One region of the Vibrio mangrovi genome, then DNA from elsewhere that is predicted to be linked to it. Evidence: predicted binding sites of a transcription regulator. Region 1 holds the regulator's gene; each other region holds the start of a gene.
The links. The regulator MetJ, encoded in region 1, represses methionine synthesis genes. The targets are predictions, from matches to a motif close to TTAGACNTNTANANGTCTAA.

Region 1 (7,139 bases):
CTCTGCCGAGCCCCTGCATCAGTTTGTCCCGGCCCGATTGTGTCAGACACCACTCGCGCAATGTCGCGAAATCGGCAGCTTTTCCTTTACGCAGTGCAGCAGGTAAAGCATTCGAAAGTGTATCGCCCAGTGGATACTGATAGTACTGACTACACCAGGTGAACAACCGGAACAAATCCGGAGACCAGACCGGCTGTTCATCCAGGACTGCACGAATCGGTTTCAGCAATTCCGGACTCATTTCCGAACTATTGCCAAGCGCAGTCACAATCCCGACAAGCGTCTGCCGGCCAAAAGGTACAGATACCCGACCGCCAACAACGGGATGACAGTGCTTCGGTACCAAATAGTCAAACTGCTTATCTAACGGTACAGGTAAAGCCACTCGGGCAATGGATGGATGCATATCAATGGATATCAGACGTAAAAATCATGGCAACAGTCTAATCGAAGCGATAATGAAATTCGAGACACCGATAAGAATGGTGAAAATAACAGCAAAACTAGTTGATCCCCGCGCATGGATTCTTTAATATAGCGCGCCTTGATGATACGGAAGACTGTATCACGACCATTATTTTATTAACTACGTGTGGTGTCCGGCAAAGACCCGGATAGCGACACGGCCCGATTTTGAGGTTCTCCCATGAAAACTGGTATCCATCCGGAATACAAAGTAGTGAAAGCAACTTGCTCTTGTGGTAACGCTTTCGAATTCAAATCTACACTGGACAAAGACTCACTGCACCTGGACGTTTGTGACAAATGTCACCCATTCTACACAGGTAAACAGCGTATCGTTGATACCGGTGGTCGTGTTGATCGCTTCAACAAGCGTTTCGGCGCACTTGCCAGTGGTAAGAAATAAGCTCTCTTCCGTGAGAATTCTGAAAGGACGCCTGATGGCGTCCTTTTTGTTTCCCGCTCTTTTATTCTACGGGGAATAGATAATACCCGATGGATTTTCCTTTTATCCTTCTCCCTCCCAGAAGTACTGACCTTCAGAAAGCCGAGTTATATCAGCATAAACTCCTCCAACCTCTGTATAGTTATGCAATTTTTCAATACATAATACCAAGATCGCCTAGGCAGATGCCCAGACATCCATTAAAATGAAGTTTCTTTCCCTATAAACATTACAACGAGACTCTACCCTTATGTCTGAAGACAATCGCCAAGATTTAACTCCCGAAGAAGAACTGCGTCAAAAAGCGCTGAACTATCATGCAGTTCCAACTGCAGGGAAAATCGCAATTACACTAACGAAACCTGCTGATACTGCAGCTGATCTGGCTCTGGCCTATAGCCCGGGTGTCGCAGAACCAGTACGGGAAATTGCACAAAACGTAGATAATATTTACAAATACACGGCGAAAGGAAACACCGTAGCAGTAATCTCTAACGGAACAGCCATCCTCGGATTAGGAAATCTGGGGCCAATGGCATCAAAGCCGGTCATGGAAGGAAAAGCCCTGCTATTTAAACGATTTGCAGGCCTGGATTCATTTGATATTCAGGTAAAACACCGCACAATTGATGAATTCGTGGATACAGTCGCAAATATTGCCGATACCTTCGGCGGCATCAATCTGGAAGATATTAAAGCACCGGATTGTTTTGAAATCGAACGTCGTCTGATCGAGCGTTGTGACGTACCGGTATTCCATGATGACCAGCATGGAACAGCTATCGTAACTGCCGCAGGTATGCTCAATGCAATTGAGCTACAGGGAAAGGACCTGAAGGAATGTACGATCGTCTGTCTGGGTGCTGGGGCTGCCGCTGTTGCATGTATGGAACTTCTGATCAAATGCGGCGCAATGCGTGAAAAAATCTACATGCTCGATCGTAAAGGCGTGATTCATACCCGCCGGGACGATCTGAATGAATACAAACAGCTGTTTGCCAACAATACCGACAAGAGAACTCTGGAAGATGTGATTAAGGATGCCGATCTGTTCCTTGGCGTTTCTGGCCCCAACCTCCTGCCACCGGAAGCATTGGGTCTGATGGCAGAAAAACCAGTCGTATTTGCCTGTTCAAACCCGGATCCGGAAATTAAACCGGAGCTGGCCTATAAGGTTCGCAATGATTTGATCATGGGGACCGGGCGTTCGGATTATCCGAATCAGGTCAACAATGTTCTGTGTTTCCCATTTATTTTCCGCGGTGCTCTGGATATTCGGGCCAGTGAAATTAACGATGAAATGAAGATTGCCGCAGTAGAAGCTATTCGCCAGTTGGCAAAAGAAGAGGTTCCGGCTGAAGTGCTAAAAGCAGCCAGCGTTGATAGCCTGTCATTCGGACCGGAATACATCATTCCTAAGCCGATGGACCCACGGTTACTGCCTCGGGTAGCCAGAGCCGTCGCACAGGCAGCCGTAGATTCAGGTGTTGCCCGGATTCCAATGCCTGAAGGCTATATGGAAGATTGATAACATCATGTTCTGAATGAAAAAGAGGATACATCGTTGATGTATCCTCTTTGCTTTGTTTGACGGGGATTCAGGCAGGTATTTTTTGCATTGCTTGCTGATAGCTATCCAGTTGCGTGGCCTGTGCTATATAACGTCGAATATTCGGATATGGAGAAAGATCAGCCCGCGTATCCGCCATCAGCAATATTACAATCATCTGAAAATCTGCACCGCTGAGCTGTTCTCCGGCAAACCACATATGCTGACCGAGAAAATCATCGATATAGCGGAAGAAGGTTGTCAGACGGGGCTCAATTACCAGTTTATCCACCTTATCAAGAAAAGAACGAATCAAAGGCCGCAACAGGAATGGTACTTTTTCCCCCGATTTAATGAAAATCAGCCGCATCACCAGCCACATCATGAACGAACCTTCCGCTGCATGTAACCAGTAACGGTAATCAAGCAATGCCTGTCCCGACTCTGGTCTGAAACGTCGCTCATGGTCATAAGTATCAATCAGATATTCAATAATCGCACCCGATTCAGTGACCGTCTGCTCTCCATCGACAATTATCGGTGATTTACCCAAAGGATGAATCGCAGTCAGAGAGGACGGAGCGCCCCAGGTTTTCGGATCTCTGGCATAGTGAATCACTTCGTACTCAAGTTTGAGAGCCTCTAATAACCATATGACGCGCAATGCCCGGGACTGCTCAAGATAGTGAACATAAATCATCTCTGACCTTCTTTATTTCAGGTAAAAGTAACACTTGTCTTTCAGTGTTATTTTTAACGTAAGCGCGACCAGACTGATACTCACCTGGGCTTTAAGCGGCTTCATTCAGCCAACCAGTATTGGGAAATCAGTCTTGTCTGGTGTACCGAACAGGAAAAGCGCCAGCATTACTCGTCATAAGACTCAAATTCGATGCCCATCGCAGTCATTATCGCTTTCGCTTCTGTTGGTATGTCATCCGGACGATCTTTACGCAAATCTTCGTCCGTCGGCAGAGGCTGACCGGTATAGGCATGTAAAAATGCTTCACATAAGAGCTCACTGTTTGTTGCATGACGTAAATTATTAATCTGACGTCTTGTCCGTTCATCTGTCAAAACTTTAAGTACTTTCAACGGGATAGAAACCGTAATTTTCTTGACCTGCTCGTTTTTCTTACCATGCTCTGCATAAGGACTTATGTATTCACCATTCCAATCAGCCATTGCTTCCCCTTATTGCGCGGAATCGTCATTATTATGCCCAAACAACCTCAATATGCGGGATTCTGGGTCATTTGGATATATAAAAAAGTAGGCACTAATTTTAGCTTTATTTACTGCTATAAGCAAAGACATATAGACGTCTAGAAGTATTGACGTCCCACAAAATTATCAGTAAAGTGAGTAGCCATATTCAATCGGTTCTGATTGAGATTTTCAGCGACAGCCCCCACTAATTAATGACATCAGTATGTCAACAGGAAGGAATCAGATATGAGCGCTCGCAAACCTGCAACCATCGCCGTTCGAACAGGTATTGAGTCAGACACGCAGTACCATGCTGTTGTTCCCCCGATTTATCTCTCAACGAATTATGGATTTCCGGCATTCGGGGAAGTTCCTCAATATGATTATACCCGCTCCGGTAATCCGAATCGCGGACTTCTGGAACAGGCACTTTCTGAACTGGAAGGTGGTCAGGGAGCCGTTATCACCAATTGTGGAACATCAGCACTCAACTTATGGATTTCTGCGTTTATTGGGCCGGAAGATCTGATTATTGCGCCCAATGACTGTTATGGTGGCACTTATCGTCTATTTAATACCCGAGCCAACAAAGGTGATTTTCGCGTACTGTTTGTCGATCAGTGCGATGACGATGCCATGGCGGAAGCTCTGGCACAGCAGCCTAAACTCATTCTGTTGGAAACACCGTCCAACCCGCTTGTTCGGGTGGTCGATATTGAAAAAATCTGTCAGCAGGCGAAACAGGCTGGTGCATTGGTTGCCGTCGATAATACCTTTCTGACCCCGGTCTACCAGCAACCATTATCTCTTGGAGCAGACTTTGTCGTCCATTCAACGACCAAATATATCAATGGTCACTCCGATGTAATTGGTGGCGTGATTATCAGTAAAAGCAAAAAACATGCAGAAGATCTGGCCTGGTGGGCTAACTGTATCGGCGCTTCCGGTACACCATTCGATAGTTATATGACACTCAGAGGGCTTAGAACGCTGGGTGCAAGGATGCGGTGCCACGAAGAGAGTTCACAAAAAATTCTTGCTTATCTGCAATCTCATGAACTTATCGGAGCCATCTATCACCCGAGCCTGCCCTCACATCCGGGACACGAAATTGCGAAAAAACAGCAACGTGGATTCGGTTCAATGCTCAGTTTTGAATTTGCCGGCAGTTATGAAGAACTTCAGCAATTTGTCAGCCAACTCAAGCTATTTTCACTGGCGGAATCATTGGGTGGCGTAGAAAGTCTGATTTGCCACCCGGCAACAATGACACACCGGGCAATGGGCGAAGAGGCTCTGAAAAAAGCTGGCGTGTCCCTGCAACTGCTGCGTTTGTCTGTCGGTCTGGAAGATGCTGAAGATCTAATTGCAGATTTGGATCAGGCTCTGGCTCAGGTAAAGGAGACCCGTTGATGACAACCGTACGCCATCTCCATAAATTTGGAGGAAGTAGTCTGGCAGATCCGGCGTGTTATCGCCGCGTTGCTCAAATTCTGAAAGAGTATTCACAAAGTCATGATCTGGTTGTCGTCTCAGCCGCAGGCAAAACAACCAATCAGCTCATTGCTTTTACTGAACATCTCGCTGTTGCACCAGAACAGGCACAGGAGATTTTAAAACATGTTCAACAATTTCAGACCCAGTTAATTGACGAATTACTCGAAGGTGAAGCTGCTCAGGCACTGACAACGCGACTGACAAACGAACTCACACAACTGGCCGAATTGAGTGCACCTCTAACAGCGCCACAACAGGCATCAGTGCTGGCGCATGGTGAAATCTGGTCATCCCGTTTAATGGCAGCTTTGCTCAATCAACAGGGCTTGGTGGCAATTGCACAGGATGCCAGAGCATTTTTACGGGCTCAGCGGGAAACTCAGCCAGAAGTAGATCGGGCAAAATCCTACCCGTTACTGAAAGAAATTCTGGCTCAGCATGCTCACCAGAGAATTATTATTACGGGTTTTATCGCTCAGGACGATGCCGGAGAAACAGTACTGCTCGGGCGCAATGGTTCTGATTATTCGGCAACGATCATCGGCGCACTGGCAGAAGTTGAACGGGTCACGATCTGGAGCGATGTCGCCGGCGTCTATAGTGCCGATCCAAGAGTCGTCGCCGATGCTTGCCTGCTGCCGCTGCTCCGTCTGGACGAAGCCAGTGAACTTGCACGTCTTGCGGCTCCGGTTCTGCATAGCAGGACATTACAGCCAGTGGCACAGAGTGCCATTGATCTCCATCTGCGGTGCAGTTATGACCCCGAATCCGGCTCAACCCATATCGAACGGGTTCTGGCTTCAGGACGTGGAGCTAAAATTATCACCTCGCTGGATGAAGTCCTGTTGATTGAGCTTACTTTTGCACGCGGACACGATTTCCAGCGTATGCAAAATCAGGTTATCGAACAACTGAAACGGGCTCAGCTCACACCACTCGCCTACGACATACAAGACGATCAGTACCGTTTACAAGTGGCTTACACGGCTGAGATTGCTTCCGGAGCGCTGTCCTACTTACAGGATGCAGCAATTGAAGCAGAAATTCGTCTCAAAGAAGGTTATTCGCTGGTCGCGGCTGTCGGTGCAGGAGTAACGAATAATGCCAATCACTGTTTCGGATTTTACCAGCAACTCAAACAAGCTCCGATTGAGTTTATCTTTGAATCAGAATCAGAGCTGAGTCTGGTCGCCATTCTTCGCCAGACGGCGGTAGAAACCTTTGTGAACAAACTGCATACCCAGCTCTTTCAGGCACAAAAGCGTATCGCTCTCGCGCTCTGTGGCAAGGGCAATATCGGTTCCAGCTGGCTCAGACTGTTTGCCGAACAGAAAGCAGAACTGGAAAAGCGCCGGGGAATGAATTTTGAACTGGTTGCAATCGTCGATAGTCAAACCTACTGGTTTGATGATAAAGGGATTGATCCAGCCAGCGTCGAACAGCGTTTTCATGAAGAATCGATTCCGAATGACGGACAGGAATGGCTCCTGAATCTGGGAACAATCCGGGGTTATGATGATGTCATTGTTCTGGATGTGACGGCCAGTGCTGAACTTGCATCTCAGTATATCCAGATTGCCGAACAAGGAATGCATCTCATCTCAGCCAACAAAGTGGCTGGCTCTTCGAGTAGTGAGTACTACTATCAGGTCAAAGACTCTTTCTCAAAAATCAGTCGTCACTGGTTTTACAACGCGACCGTCGGTGCCGGTCTGCCGATAAACCACACTGTTCGGGATCTTCGGGAAAGTGGTGATGAGATCGTTGCTCTTTCCGGGATCTTCTCCGGAACACTGTCCTGGCTTTTTCAGCAATACGATGGCACTGTTCCGTTTAGTGAACTGGTTGATCTGGCCTGGCAACAAGGTTTAACAGAACCCGATCCGAGAAACGATCTGGATGGCTCCGATGTAATGAGAAAACTGGTCATTCTGGCACGTGAATCAGGACTGGATATTGAACCGGATCAGGTCACAG
Region 2 (7,139 bases), 820 kb from region 1:
GTATAGCCTGTGGGCAACTTCCGTGCGAGATTCATCGGTATAAACTTCAATATCATCTCCGACACTGGCTGCCGGGAATAATGCGCAAATCCCCCGGGCTTTCATCAGACCTTCGCTTTCAACCCGATCCAGAAATGCATTCGCATCGTTAAACAGGCGACGAGCTTCTTCTCCGACTTCCTCATGATCCAGAATCGCCGGATACTTACCCATCAAAGACCACGTCATGAAAAATGGTGTCCAGTCAATGTATCGGCGAAGCGTTGCAACGTCAAAATCATCAAATACCTGAATACCACTTTTTAGCGGAGTAGGTGGTGTATAGCTGTTCCAGTCAATCGCAACACGATTTGCCCTCGCTTCTTCGAGAGTTATCGGCCGGGTTCTCGGGGTTTTACGGGCATGTTGATCCCGGGTCCGTTCATAGTCAAGATTCAGCTTCTCAACAAATCCGGGACGTAATTCATCAGATAGCAGAGAAGTACAGACTCCCACAGCCCGGGAGGCATTATTCACATAAACCACCGGCTGATGATAATTCTGTTCAATCTTTACTGCGGTATGAGCCTTAGATGTGGTTGCACCACCGATCAATAAGGGCAGTTCAAATCCCTGCCGTTCCATCTCTTTGGCAACATGAACCATTTCATCCAATGACGGTGTAATCAGTCCGGATAAACCGACAATATCGACCTGCTCTTCTTTCGCAACCTTCAGTATCTGTTCACAGGGAACCATGACACCAAGATCAATGATCTCGTAGTTATTACACTGAAGAACTACCCCGACAATGTTCTTACCGATATCGTGCACATCGCCTTTCACTGTCGCCAACAGGATTTTTCCATTGGAAGTGCCAGCTTGCTTCTCTGCATTTATATATGGCTCGAGGTAGGCAACCGCCTGCTTCATTACCCGGGCAGACTTCACCACCTGCGGAAGAAACATTTTTCCCTCACCGAACAGATCACCGACCACATTCATACCATCCATGAGCGGACCTTCGATCACCGCCAGAGGTTTTGAGGCTTGCTGTCTGGCTTCTTCAGTATCTTCGGTAATAAATTCCGTAATCCCTTTCACAAGTGCATGTTCCAGGCGTTTAGATACCGGCCAGGTTCGCCATTCCAGTGCTGATGCATCGTCCGCTTTACCGACAGCATTTTCACGATACTCTTCTGCGATCTCCAGCAGACGCTCTGTGCTATCATCTCGCCGGTTCAGAACAACATCTTCAACCGCATCTCTAAGCTTTTCAGGTACATTGTCGTAAATCTCGAGCTGTCCGGCATTTACGATCCCCATATCCATACCATTTTTAAAACAGTGATAGAGGAATACTGCGTGAATGGCTTCCCGGACATAATTGTTTCCCCGGAAAGAGAAAGAAACGTTCGAGACACCGCCAGATACCATGGCATAAGGCAGATCCCTTTTGATGTCACCGACAGCATTGATAAAATCAAGCGCATAGTTATTATGCTCATCGATCCCTGTTGCGACAGCAAAAATATTCGGGTCGAAAATAATATCTTCCGGAGGGAAACCGACTTCATCAACCAAGATACGATAAGCATTGGTACAAATTTCAATTTTCCGTTCACGGGTATCAGCCTGACCGACTTCATCAAATGCCATCACAACAACAGCAGCACCATAACGACGAATCAGCTTAGCCTGATGAACAAACTTTTCTTTTCCTTCTTTCATCGAGATTGAATTAACAATCCCTTTGCCCTGAATACATTTTAAGCCAGCTTCAATAACCTCCCATTTGGAAGAATCGACCATCACCGGGACTTTTGAAATCTCTGGTTCAGAAGCACATAAATTTAAGAAGCGCACCATACAAGCTTCAGCATCCAACATCCCTTCATCCATGTTGATATCGATGATCTGAGCACCATTTTCAACCTGTTGTCTGGCTACATCTAAAGCTTCATCGTAAAGCTCTTCTTTAATTAAACGCTTAAATCTGGCAGAACCGGTAACGTTTGTCCGTTCACCAACATTGACAAACAGTGTATCTTTCTCAATCTGTAATGGCTCCAGACCTGACAATCGGCACGCTACTGGAATCTCAGGTAAAGTACGCGGCTTTACACCCTCCACAGCCAAAGATATATGGCGGATATGTTCCGGAGTGGTTCCACAACATCCTCCAACCAGATTCAAAAAGCCAGCTCTTGCCCATTCGCTAATATGCTCAGCCATCTCTTCCGGGGATAGATCATATTCACCAAAAGCATTAGGAAGACCGGCATTGGGGTGAGCAGAGACAAAAGATTCAGATATTCGGGACAGCTCTTCGACATAAGGGCGCAGTTCATCCGGGCCAAGGGCACAATTCAAACCAAATGATAAAGGTTGAACATGCCGTAATGAGTTATAAAATGCTTCTGTCGTTTGGCCAGAAAGTGTTCGTCCGGAGGCATCAGTAATTGTCCCTGAGATCATAACAGGTAATGTAATATTTAATTCTTCAAACACACTCTCAACAGCAAAAGCACAGGCTTTCGCATTAAGCGTATCAAAGATTGTTTCAAGCATGATCAGATCGACACCACCTTTGATCAATGCCCGGGTCGAGTCAGAATAGGCAGCAACCAAAGTATCGAAAGTGACATTACGGAATCCCGGATCATTTACATCCGGAGAAATAGAGCATGTTCGGTTTGTCGGACCAAGAACCCCAGCGACATAACGAGGTCGATCCGGTGTTTTAACTGACCACTGATCCGCAACTTCTCTGGCTAATTTAGCAGCAGCAAAGTTAATCTCATTGCTTAGAGACTGCATATCATAATCGGCCATCGCGATGGAGGTTGCATTAAATGTGTTGGTCTCAAGAATATCAGCACCGGCTTCGAGATAAGCCGAATGAATTTCTTTGATTAAATCTGGTTGAGTCAATACAAGTAGATCGTTATTACCCTTCAAATCACTATGCCAGTCAGCAAAACGTTCTCCGCGATAGTCCTCTTCCTGTAATTTGTACCCCTGAATCATGGTACCCATACCACCATCAATCAACAGAATACGTTTCCGAAGCTGCTCTTCTATCTGATGTCTAACACTACTCACTTTAACGACCCATCCCTTTATTTTTGCTCCATCCTACCATACAACCATTAGAAATCTAGACGTCCATACGGATCTATATAGAACAATTTAGCACGAAAATGAATCTTCTCACTATAAGAAAAAATGATTGCTATTTACCCGGCATCAAAGGAAAATTTCAAACCTAGTTTTTCAGATGTGAAGAGAGAAGAATGTCGGTCTACCATACGCTATGTTTTCTTGCTGCCGCAGCGATGATTATTGCTTTTCTAAACAGTAAGATAAGCAGAATGCAGACAACTATCGCAATTACTGCAGGTTCAATGATGCTTTCTTTGCTTATCTTAATTGCAGGTCAAAACGACTGGTTTCACTTGACCCAAATTGCGACAACTACGATGAGTAGCATCAACTTTGAAAACTTCCTTCTAAAGGGAATTTTAGGGTTTCTTCTCTTTGCAGGCGGACTTGGGATCAAACTCCCGAACCTGAAAGATCAAAAATGGGAAATTGCGGTACTTGCTCTTGGTGCAACACTATTCTCCACTTTCTTTATCGGCTTCTCCTTATATGGCATCTGCCAGCTAATCGGTATTAACTTCGATCTGGTATACTGTCTGCTGTTCGGCGCACTGATCTCTCCTACCGACCCGATCGCCGTTCTTGCCATTGTGAAAAAACTGGATGCACCTAAAAGAATATCGACTCAGATCGAGGGGGAGTCACTGTTTAACGACGGTTTTGGCCTAGTTATCTTCGTAACAATATTTACAATCGCTTTTGGTTCTGAGCCACCGACAGTCGGAAGTGTATCTCTGCTGTTTATTCAGGAAGCTATTGGCGGGATAGTCTACGGACTAGCTCTGGGGATCGTATTTCATTATCTCATTAGCTCAACCGATGACCACTCAATGGAGTTATTACTTACCATTGGTGTTCCTACCGCAGGTTATGCATTCGCCGAAATTATTCATGTGTCAGGTCCATTGGCTATGGTCGTATCAGGAATCATGATTGGCAACTGGACCCGCTTTATTGGGTTTTCCAAAGAAAGTGAAGAGCATCTGGACCATTTCTGGGAACTGGTTGATGAGTTTCTCAACGGTGTCCTTTTCCTGTTGATCGGGATGTCAATGCTACTCTTCGAATTCCATGAAGAAGACTGGATCATGATGGCAATTGCAGTACCGCTGGTATTGGCAGGACGATATCTCAGTGTCTACGTGTCATATATCGGATTCAAACGTTATCGCCAATACAACAGATGGTCAGTGAGAATATTGACTTGGGGAGGACTTAGAGGCGGTTTAGCCCTAGCTATGGCACTCTCTATACCGTCAGGCTTCTTGGTTATCCCGGAAAAACTCATTGATGTGAAAGAAATTATTCTGGTAATGACCTATGCTGTAGTGGTTTTCTCAATTCTGGTTCAGGGCTCAACGATTACACCGATGATAGAAAAAGCCAAAAAAATTGAGGCCGGTACTGAGTAGTTCTATTCATTTGGCTATATTGTAGAAAGCGTATTGAGGCGGTGAGTCGTTATTCCCGTCTCAATGGCTATAACCTCACTCCATGGAAATCCCCCATCTAATAATCCAGATCTTCCTATTAAGATTTTTCAACAATCTCATGAAGCACAAAGCCATTCGATAATTCAAAATAGAAATGTAGATCACAGGCTATTCTGTGATCTCCGAATTGGATCGCTATTTGATCTTGAGGATATGTTGCGTTGATGGGAAATTATGTTTTCTGGTAAGTTAGGGCAAGTAAATTACCTTCACTACTTCTAATCTATATCCTTCCTCATTATTGCTATATTCTCTTTTCATACAAATATGCATCCTCGATATATTTATATATTTATATATTTATATATTTATATATTTATATATCTATACATCATTCGGGCTTAGGAGGCCGGAATAGATTCAGAATGGATAGGTTGGTCAGCGTGGAAACCGGTGTAAGCAGGCTGAAACCTTTGGGGCAAAACAACAGAAACCAGTCGCCAGAATGTAAAAAAGCCCCAGTCTTACAACTGAGGCTTCAATAAGTGGCGGAGCGGACGGGACTCCCTTTCCATTTAAAGGACAGCGCGCCCCCCGGTGTAACAGGCCGCGGTCTTTCTATAAAAGGTGAACCCACTGAACCCGCCGCCAGAACGTAAAAAAGCCCCAGTCTTGCAACTGAGGCTTCAAATAAGTGGCGGAGCGGACGGGACTCGAACCCGCGACCCCCGGCGTGACAGGCCGGTATTCTAACCAACTGAACTACCGCTCCACTTTTCAATCTGTCTGCTAAATCAAGTCTGATGCAACTGCTGCTTCATTTAGCCTCGTTCTCATCTTCTCAAAGACAAAAACATAATGTAAGCCTGGCGATGACCTACTCTCACATGGGGAGACCCCACACTACCATCGGCGCTGTTTCGTTTCACTTCTGAGTTCGGCATGGAATCAGGTGGGTCCAAAACGCTATGGCCGCCAAGCAAATTCTTCTAATCCGGAAAGCTGTATTCTCATATTCACAATCAAGTCTCTTCAGAGCCCTAAAACCCCTTTGGTGTTGTATGGTTAAGTCTCACGGGCAATTAGTACAGGTTAGCTCAATGCCTCACAGCACTTACACACCCTGCCTATCAACGTTCTGGTCTCGAACAACCCTTCAGGACACTTTAAGTGCCAGGGAAGACTCATCTCAGGGCTCGCTTCCCGCTTAGATGCTTTCAGCGGTTATCGATTCCGAACTTAGCTACCGGGCAATGCGATTGGCATCACAACCCGAACACCAGAGGTTCGTCCACTCCGGTCCTCTCGTACTAGGAGCAGCCCCCTTCAATCTTCCAACGCCCACGGCAGATAGGGACCGAACTGTCTCACGACGTTCTAAACCCAGCTCGCGTACCACTTTAAATGGCGAACAGCCATACCCTTGGGACCGACTTCAGCCCCAGGATGTGATGAGCCGACATCGAGGTGCCAAACACCGCCGTCGATATGAACTCTTGGGCGGTATCAGCCTGTTATCCCCGGAGTACCTTTTATCCGTTGAGCGATGGCCCTTCCATTCAGAACCACCGGATCACTATGACCTGCTTTCGCACCTGCTCGAGCCGTCACTCTCGCAGTCAAGCGGGCTTATGCCATTACACTAACCTCACGATGTCCAACCGTGATTAGCCCACCTTCGTGCTCCTCCGTTACTCTTTGGGAGGAGACCGCCCCAGTCAAACTACCCACCAGGCACTGTCCTCAACCCGGATTACGGGCCTAAGTTAGAACATCAAACATACAAGGGTGGTATTTCAAGGTCGGCTCCACAATCACTGGCGTGACTGCTTCAAAGCCTCCCACCTATCCTACACATGTAGGCTCAATGTTCAGTGCCAAGCTGTAGTAAAGGTTCACGGGGTCTTTCCGTCTAGCCGCGGGTACACTGCATCTTCACAGCGATTTCAATTTCACTGAGTCTCGGGTGGAGACAGCGTGGCCATCATTACGCCATTCGTGCAGGTCGGAACTTACCCGACAAGGAATTTCGCTACCTTAGGACCGTTATAGTTACGGCCGCCGTTTACCGGGGCTTCGATCAAGAGCTTCGCATACGCTAACCCCATCAATTAACCTTCCGGCACCGGGCAGGCGTCACACCGTATACGTCATCTTACGATTTTGCACAGTGCTGTGTTTTTAATAAACAGTTGCAGCCACCTGGTATCTGCGACTCCCGTCAGCTCCATCCGCAAGGGACTTCACCATCAGGAGCGTACCTTCTCCCGAAGTTACGGTACCATTTTGCCTAGTTCCTTCACCCGAGTTCTCTCAAGCGCCTTGGTATTCTCTACCCGACCACCTGTGTCGGTTTGGGGTACGATTTCTTGTGAACTGAAGCTTAGAGGCTTTTCCCGGAAGCATGGCATCAATGACTTCACTACCGTAGCAGCTCGACATCGTGTCTCAGCCTGTTGTGGAACCGGATTTGCCTAATCCCACAGCCTACGCACTTGAACCTGGACAACCGTCGCCAGGCCCACCTAGCCTTCTCCGTCCCCCCATCGCATTCACAACAAG
Region 3 (7,139 bases), 1.8 Mb from region 1:
AGCAATGATTTTCTCAAAGTCCAGAATCATAATCAGATGCCCTTCTTTCCGCACGACTGCAACCACACAGTCCTGCTCTCCGGCTTCAAGAAACTGGCTTGGCGACTCCACATCATTCCAGGAAATACGATGAATTCTGCTGACACTATCGATCAGGAACCCATTGGTCATCCGGTTGAAGTCTGTCACGATAACAAACTTACTTTCGACATCCGGTGATTTGGGTATACCAAGCCACCCGGCTAAATCGACCAGAGGAGTTAAAATATCCCGGGAAGAAAACACACCGATCATATGCGGCTGAGCATTAGGATAATCCGTGGTTTCGGGAACCTGAATTACTTCCCGGACTTTTGCGACGTTAATACCGTAGTAACAAGTCTTGGTTCCGCCGTTAGGCAGCCGTTTTTCTATATGAAACTCAATGATTTCTAATTCATTTGTTCCACTTTCTGTCAAGATCGTACTTGTTGGATGACTCATACCGCTCTACTTCTATTCTGAATTGAACCGGGCTGTAAAAACAGCAACTTTGACATTGTTATTGTATACCCAAATGGCCTCAAGATGCAGTTTCAGCGAAAATCACTGGGTTCATCTCAAACATAGATCATCTTCATCAGAGTCCGGAACCGATAACAAGGTGTTCTAAAATTTATATTGTCAGGATTTTAGAAAAATAACAATAAATTCATCAGCTAAGTTCACGACGTTATTTTCGGTTAATTTACCCGGACCACCAGCAGATTCAAGAGGGGTTTATCACGAAAACAACTTTAGAAATTTCATAATAATTTTTGGCAAAGATCACAAGGAAATTCAGGCCTCGAACCATCGACCTGTCAAATAGGTTGTATACTTTTTATGCAGGGATGCTGGAATTATTTCATATAAAAATATCATCCGGGAAGTATGCGTTACACCTTTGGGAAAACATAGATAGAAGGAACATACAATGATACGCGATGAGCTAGGTATTTGTTTATCTCACGATATGCTGGTAGACAATTTAGATTCAACCTTTACTTGTATCCGCGCATACAAAGCGGTACCGAGTGATGTGGATGAATTGCCTCCTTTATTCGCATTTCCTCAAATGAAAGGCAAAGACGTACTGTTATCAATGAAAGGAAAACATAAACTTATATGGCGGGCGGATTTTTTCTGTCCAAGCTTTCATAGGTAAATCCAACAGTTGTCTGTCATCTCATCACACGTGTATACATCCACAGATAAGCTGAATACTCAGGCTTAACTGCTTATCTGTGGTTATTCTTTTAATTAATATCCACAGTCAGTTCATATCAAACTGATGAATATATAAGTGTCACAACGCCACTACTCTATACATGACAGCACTAAAAAATACTCATCAGCAACGGTTCTTGATTTTTTCTGTCGACATATGCGATCGATTCGGTTAAGTTTAGATGTATAGACGTCCAGATAGATTTATTGTGAGAGTTAAGCTGTGCCGATAAAGATTCCTGATCAACTTCCTGCAACCGATGTTCTGCTGCATGAGAACATCTTTGTCATGCATGAATCTCGTGCTTCGACGCAAGAAATCAGACCGCTAAAAGTTCTTATCCTGAATCTGATGCCTAAAAAAATTGAGACTGAAACTCAGTTTTTACGATTACTTTCCAATAGTCCGCTCCAGGTCGATGTAGAACTCTTACGCATTGATAACCGCCCTAGCCGCAATACACCCGAAGAACATTTAAATACGTTCTACCGTCAATTCGAAATGGTCAAAGACCGCTACTTTGATGGCCTCATCGTAACCGGCGCACCTCTGGGACTGGTTGCTTTTGAAGATGTCGTCTACTGGCAACATCTGGAATCGATTATTCAGTGGGCCAGAAACCATGTAACTTCAACCTTATATGTATGCTGGGCAGTTCAGGCTGGGCTCAATATTCTTTACGGATTACCGAAACTGACCCGCAAAGAGAAACTCTCCGGAGTTTATACACATTCGCTCCAGAAAGATTTTCACCCGCTGATTCGGGGCTTTGATGATTCTTTCCTTGCTCCTCATTCCAGATATGCTGATTTCCCTGTTGATTTTATTCAGGAAAATACAGATCTGGATATCCTTGCCACTTCTGAGGATGCCGGAATGTATCTGGCAACCAGTCAGGATAAGCGTCATGTCTTCGTCACCGGTCATCCTGAGTATGATGCCATGACGTTACACGGCGAGTACATCCGCGATTTAGGGGAAGGATTGGAACCTACTGTTCCTGTGAATTATTACCAGAATGATAATCCCGACAATCCGCCGATTGCCAGTTGGAGAAGCCACGGCCACCTGTTGTTTTCAAACTGGCTCAACTATTGTGTTTACCAGCAAACACCGTACGATCTGGAACATTTCAGTGAAGATAAATTCACGAAAGATGATTAGGCCATGTTGATTTTCTCAAAAGCAGTCAGATAAAAGACTGCTTTTTTTATCTGAGTCGCAAGACAGACATCACTGTATTCCATCTCCGTTTTATCGCTCTATCATTCGCTGATAAATGGAGAGAATATGAAACGTTTACTGATTCTGCTGGGATGTGGCTATTATATTTCCGGGTGTAGCCTCAACTCACAACATACTTCTGACAACCAAAATGTTGCGGATGCCAGAATTACATTAGGTATTGCCTATCTTCAGCGTCACGAACCTCAGAAGGCACTGAGTAATTTATTACAGGCAGCCGAAATTGCACCACACTACATCCGGCTGCAACTTGCACAGGCCTATTATTACGAAACGGTCGGCGAAACAGACAAAGCCAGAAAGCAGTACTTACAGGCATTAGATGATCATCCGAATCACGCGGATATTCTCAATAATTACGGCACATTTTTATGTAAGCAAGGAAAGGTCAGGCAGGCGCAGCAATTCTTCGCCCGGGTTTATTCAAGGCCGGATTACCCTCAGATTGCGGCCAGTTATGAAAATGCCGGTCTCTGCTCACTGAAATCCGGAGACTCATTTCAGGCACAGCAATTTTTTTTACAGGCACTGAATCATGACCCAAAACGATTCCAGTCTCAGTTTTATCTGATCCGGACCGAAATAAAAGCGCAGCAGTACGCTCTCGCCAGAATACACTTAAATAGATTTATTCAATATTTTGGTGAAACAGCACAGTCCCGGAAATTTCACCGGCAGCTCTATCCGTAAAGCAGCAAATACTAAGGATCAATCGCGGGGTTTTCTTGGCCAGCGCATCGGATGATAAGGTTTTAATTTATGTCTCTCTTTGTAATGAAGGCTTCTGCGTTTTAAAACATATTGTGTCCGGTGAATCCGTAAATATTCTCTGATAACCAGCCGGATAAATAAAACGAGCCCAATTGCGAGAAGTATTCCTATCACAATTATTGCCGGTCCGCATAACCAGTCAGGTTTACACGGCGTGTAATAAAAAACATGAATATTCATCTCGGCCTCCTATATACATTATACTCAACTTATCTTCAGGATGCAGAGTTCAGGGCAGCAGAAATCACTCACCGGAAGTGCACTAAACCTTGAGAATATAGGGCAATAACAATATTATTTTCGCCGCATTGGCCGTTTCAAACGTTTCATCGGATACTCAGATTTCAATTGATGCCTTTCCTTATAATGTAGCTTTCTGAGTTTCTGTACATACTCAGCACGATGCCGTATACGAACATATTCCCGGATCACCAGACCAATCAGCCACACAACAGCGATAGTCATAACAACATAGAATGTATACATCAGAGACCGGCATATCCAGTAAGGCTGGCACGGCAGGTAAATTTCAATATCCATTTCAACCTCCCCGACATCAAGTTCAGTCTGAAACGAACTTCTTTATACTCAACCTAACATGTTTTCAGCATATACATGTTGCTCTGCCTAACGTTTTAATCTTTTACAAACTGATCGGAGTTCTCAGGACACGTAAGTCTTCACAAAATCGATAAAAGCCTGATTGGCATAAGACAGATAGCCGTCATTGCGCCGGGCCAGCGCCAAGTGGACAGGAACCGGTGGTTCAAAAGGAATCGCACGCACACTCGGCTCATGATCTGTGACCAGCTTCAATAAAGAACTGATTGCATATTCTCTTTTCACAATCCTTAAAATCATTGGTAGCAGATTCGTTTCAAATGAAATCTGAGCCTGAAAATGGTGTTCCTGACATGCTTTCTCGATGAACTCACGATGATAGTAACCCGGCTGAAAAGTCACCAGCTCATGCTGAAAAAACGTTTCCAGAGTCATATGAGACAATTCAGCTAATTCATGATGCTCCCCGACAACAGCAACCATTTGTGATGTCAGTAGCGGATCAACACTCAGTCCTTCCGGAATGTCCCGGTTTAAAATGACACCGATATCTAATTCCCCGGCCAGCAACATTTTTCTGATCGACTGTCCTCCGGCTTCAACAACAGTCATTTTCAAATTGGGGTAATGGCTTTTAAAAGCCATGACAATCTCCGGGAAAAAATAAGAACCGGTCATACTCGGTGTTCCCAGCCGGACTTCACCTTTCACTAATCCTTGCAGTTCATCCATGGCCAGATTGGCATCATCAACCTGCTGAAGAATACGCAGTGCATAGTCGTATAGCACTTTTCCTTCATCAGTCATGCTTACTTTACGTTCGTCTCTTCTGAGGAGGCGAATACCCAGTTGCTGCTCAAATTTCTTAATTGAAATACTTAAGGCCGATTGTGCAATGTGAAGGGATTGGGCTGCCGCGGTAAAACTTCCCGTCTGTACAATCGCAGTGAAATGCTTCAGTTGACGAATTTCCATTATATATAAATTATATAGCAATAATATTTTTAATATATTTTATTAATTACGTGGCTGATGTTACTTTGATCACAGGATAAACAGCAGGACAGATGAATGATCGAATTACATACACCTCAATACCGCCGGGTCTCTTTTGGACTGGCTTTCGGTGCCTTTATTGTTTTTTGTAATTTGTATCTGTTTCAGCCAATTCTGCCGCATATGGCTGAGCTTTATCACCTGTCCGGAACTAAAGTAAACTGGCTCTTTGCTGCATCTACTCTGGCTTTGTCAGTCACTTTAGTTCCCTGGGCCATCTGTTCGGAATCATTCGGACGCAGAAAGATCATGATGATAGGTCTGTTTACTTTACCGCTGATCGGTATCGGGCTACTGATTCATCCGGTATGGTGGACACTTGTCGCAGCTCGGGCACTTTCCGGAGTTGCAATTGCTGCTTTTGCCTCGGTTGCTGTCGCTTATATGGTTGAAGAATTTTCTCCCAAAGCTTTTCAGGCGGCTATCGGCAGCTATATTGCGGCAAATTCTCTGGGCGGAATATGTGGCCGGATTGCCGGAGGGAATCTCACCGGGCTGTTTAACTGGGAAACGGCTGTTATTGTGGTGAGTGTACTGAGTATATGCGGTGCAATCTATGTCTATTTCCGTCTCCCGCCCCAGCAAAACTTTACGCCACGCCGGGGACAGTTGTTTCAGCATCAACGCTCGGTATTAATGCATCTGCGTAATCGTAAGCTCTGGCTGGCAATGTTATTTGGCGGAGCTAACTTTGCTCTGTTTGTGAACCTGTACACCGTGATGGGGTTTCGTCTGGTTGCCGAGCCGTACTCTGTACCTATCGGACTTGCTTCTCTCATCTTCATCTGCTATCTGGGTGGCACGCTGAGTTCACGTCTGACATCCTGCTGGCTCAAACGCTATCATACAGTTTCCGGTATGGTTGCAGGGACATGCCTTAGCCTCGCCGGGATGTGGCTGGCTGTCATTGAATCTCTGCCAATGATGATCATTGCTTTAATCTGTATCAGCTCCGGTGCCTTTTTCACTCATACACTGGCTTATGCCTGGGTCAGTCAGCATGCAAAGCAAGCCAAAGCAACTGCAACGGCACTTTATCTGGTGCATTACTATCTCGGGGGAAGTTTAGGCGGTTTCTTTCTTATGGCCTGCTGGCAGTACGGTGGCTGGTATGCCGTCGTTGCCGGTGGAAGTTGTGTTTACCTGTTCCTGTTTGCCTTATGCTGGCAGTTGAGAGAGTTCAGTACATTTCACCCTCAGCAACATACCAACTCAATCTAGATTTCATGGTATCCTTGCCCGCAAATTTCTCTTGCAGCTTATTGACACTATGAACTCTCAATCAGAACAGACCTCGATTCATCAGAGGGTCGAACAGTGGCTGACTCAGGTCGTTATTGGTCTGAATCTATGCCCTTTTGCCGCCAAACCCCATAAGAAGAAACAGATAAAGATATATATCAGTCAGGCACAGCAAGAAGAGAAGTTACTGGAAGATCTTTATCAGCAGTTTCTTGAACTCGATTCAACTCCGGCAGATCAACTGGAAACAACGCTGGTTGTAGTTCCTTATTTCTTGTCATCATTCGACGACTATAATCAGTTTATTGACTGGATTGATGCACTGATCATGCAGCACAACTGGGAAGGGATATATCAGGTAGCAACATTCCATCCTGATTACTGCTTTGCCGGCAACCGTCCTGAAGATGATGAGAACCTGACCAATAAGTCACCTTATCCTATCTATCACCTTATCCGTGAAGAAAGTATCGAAAAAGTACTGGCCCGCTATCCTCATCCGGAAAGTATCCCGGAAAATAACATACAGCGCATTTCAACACTCACAAGTGAGGAAAAAACCAGATTATTCAGCTACCTGATGACAACACACAAAGAATAGAACCGTAAAAAAGCCAGCGGGATATTCCTCACTGGCTTTCTGTTTCTCATCAATCAAAAAAGATGATTAACCGTGATATTTCACTGAAAACTCATGGTCATTAATAATCACAGCAACTGTACTTCCCGCATCAAAACTAGAATCACTGCCGAAATCAACCACATTGACATTGTTGATGCTCAGGTGCGTATTTCCGTTCTCGGATGTCACTTCCGCATTTTGATCCAGATACTGCTGAATCGCGTCGGAATCCTGATTATCTAGTACATCAGCTAAAAGGTTGGAGAGATCAATCGCATCCTCGGAGTAATTAAAATCCTGAATCGTATCTTCTGAAGAAGAATCCAGTACAAATAAATCTTTCCCTTCTCCACCAATCAGAACATCATCACCATCCCGACTATTATCATCAGC

Region 2: a site for MetJ is predicted at 3,132-3,151, ahead of metH (methionine synthase). Genes of this name have one in related genera too.
Region 3: a site for MetJ is predicted at 1,427-1,446, ahead of metA (homoserine O-acetyltransferase MetA). Genes of this name have one in related genera too.

What each region holds. Positions count from the first base shown of each region.
Region 1 covers NZ_AP024883.1:3,328,701-3,335,839, forward strand. Annotated here, with positions in the region: gene priA (primosomal protein N') at 1-406, opposite strand, end outside; gene rpmE (50S ribosomal protein L31) at 647-868, shown strand; gene OCU74_RS14855 (malic enzyme-like NAD(P)-binding protein) at 1,158-2,435, shown strand; gene OCU74_RS14860 (glutathione S-transferase family protein) at 2,506-3,156, opposite strand; gene metJ (met regulon transcriptional regulator MetJ) at 3,324-3,641, opposite strand; gene OCU74_RS14870 (O-succinylhomoserine (thiol)-lyase) at 3,912-5,078, shown strand; gene OCU74_RS14875 (bifunctional aspartate kinase/homoserine dehydrogenase II) at 5,078-7,139, shown strand, end outside.
Region 2 covers NZ_AP024883.1:470,270-477,408, reverse strand. Annotated here, with positions in the region: gene metH (methionine synthase) at 1-3,084, opposite strand, end outside; gene OCU74_RS02030 (cation:proton antiporter) at 3,276-4,556, shown strand; tRNA gene OCU74_RS02025 (tRNA-Asp) at 5,273-5,349, opposite strand; rRNA gene rrf (5S ribosomal RNA) at 5,442-5,557, opposite strand; rRNA gene OCU74_RS02015 (23S ribosomal RNA) at 5,639-7,139, opposite strand, start outside.
Region 3 covers NZ_AP024883.1:1,560,034-1,567,172, reverse strand. Annotated here, with positions in the region: gene OCU74_RS07070 (chemotaxis protein) at 1-483, opposite strand, end outside; gene OCU74_RS07065 (hypothetical protein) at 956-1,186, shown strand; gene metA (homoserine O-acetyltransferase MetA) at 1,472-2,413, shown strand; gene pilW (type IV pilus biogenesis/stability protein PilW) at 2,540-3,184, shown strand; gene OCU74_RS07050 (hypothetical protein) at 3,560-3,805, opposite strand; gene OCU74_RS07045 (LysR family transcriptional regulator) at 3,929-4,801, opposite strand; gene OCU74_RS07040 (MFS transporter) at 4,898-6,103, shown strand; gene OCU74_RS07035 (DUF1415 domain-containing protein) at 6,153-6,725, shown strand; gene OCU74_RS07030 (VCBS domain-containing protein) at 6,792-7,139, opposite strand, start outside.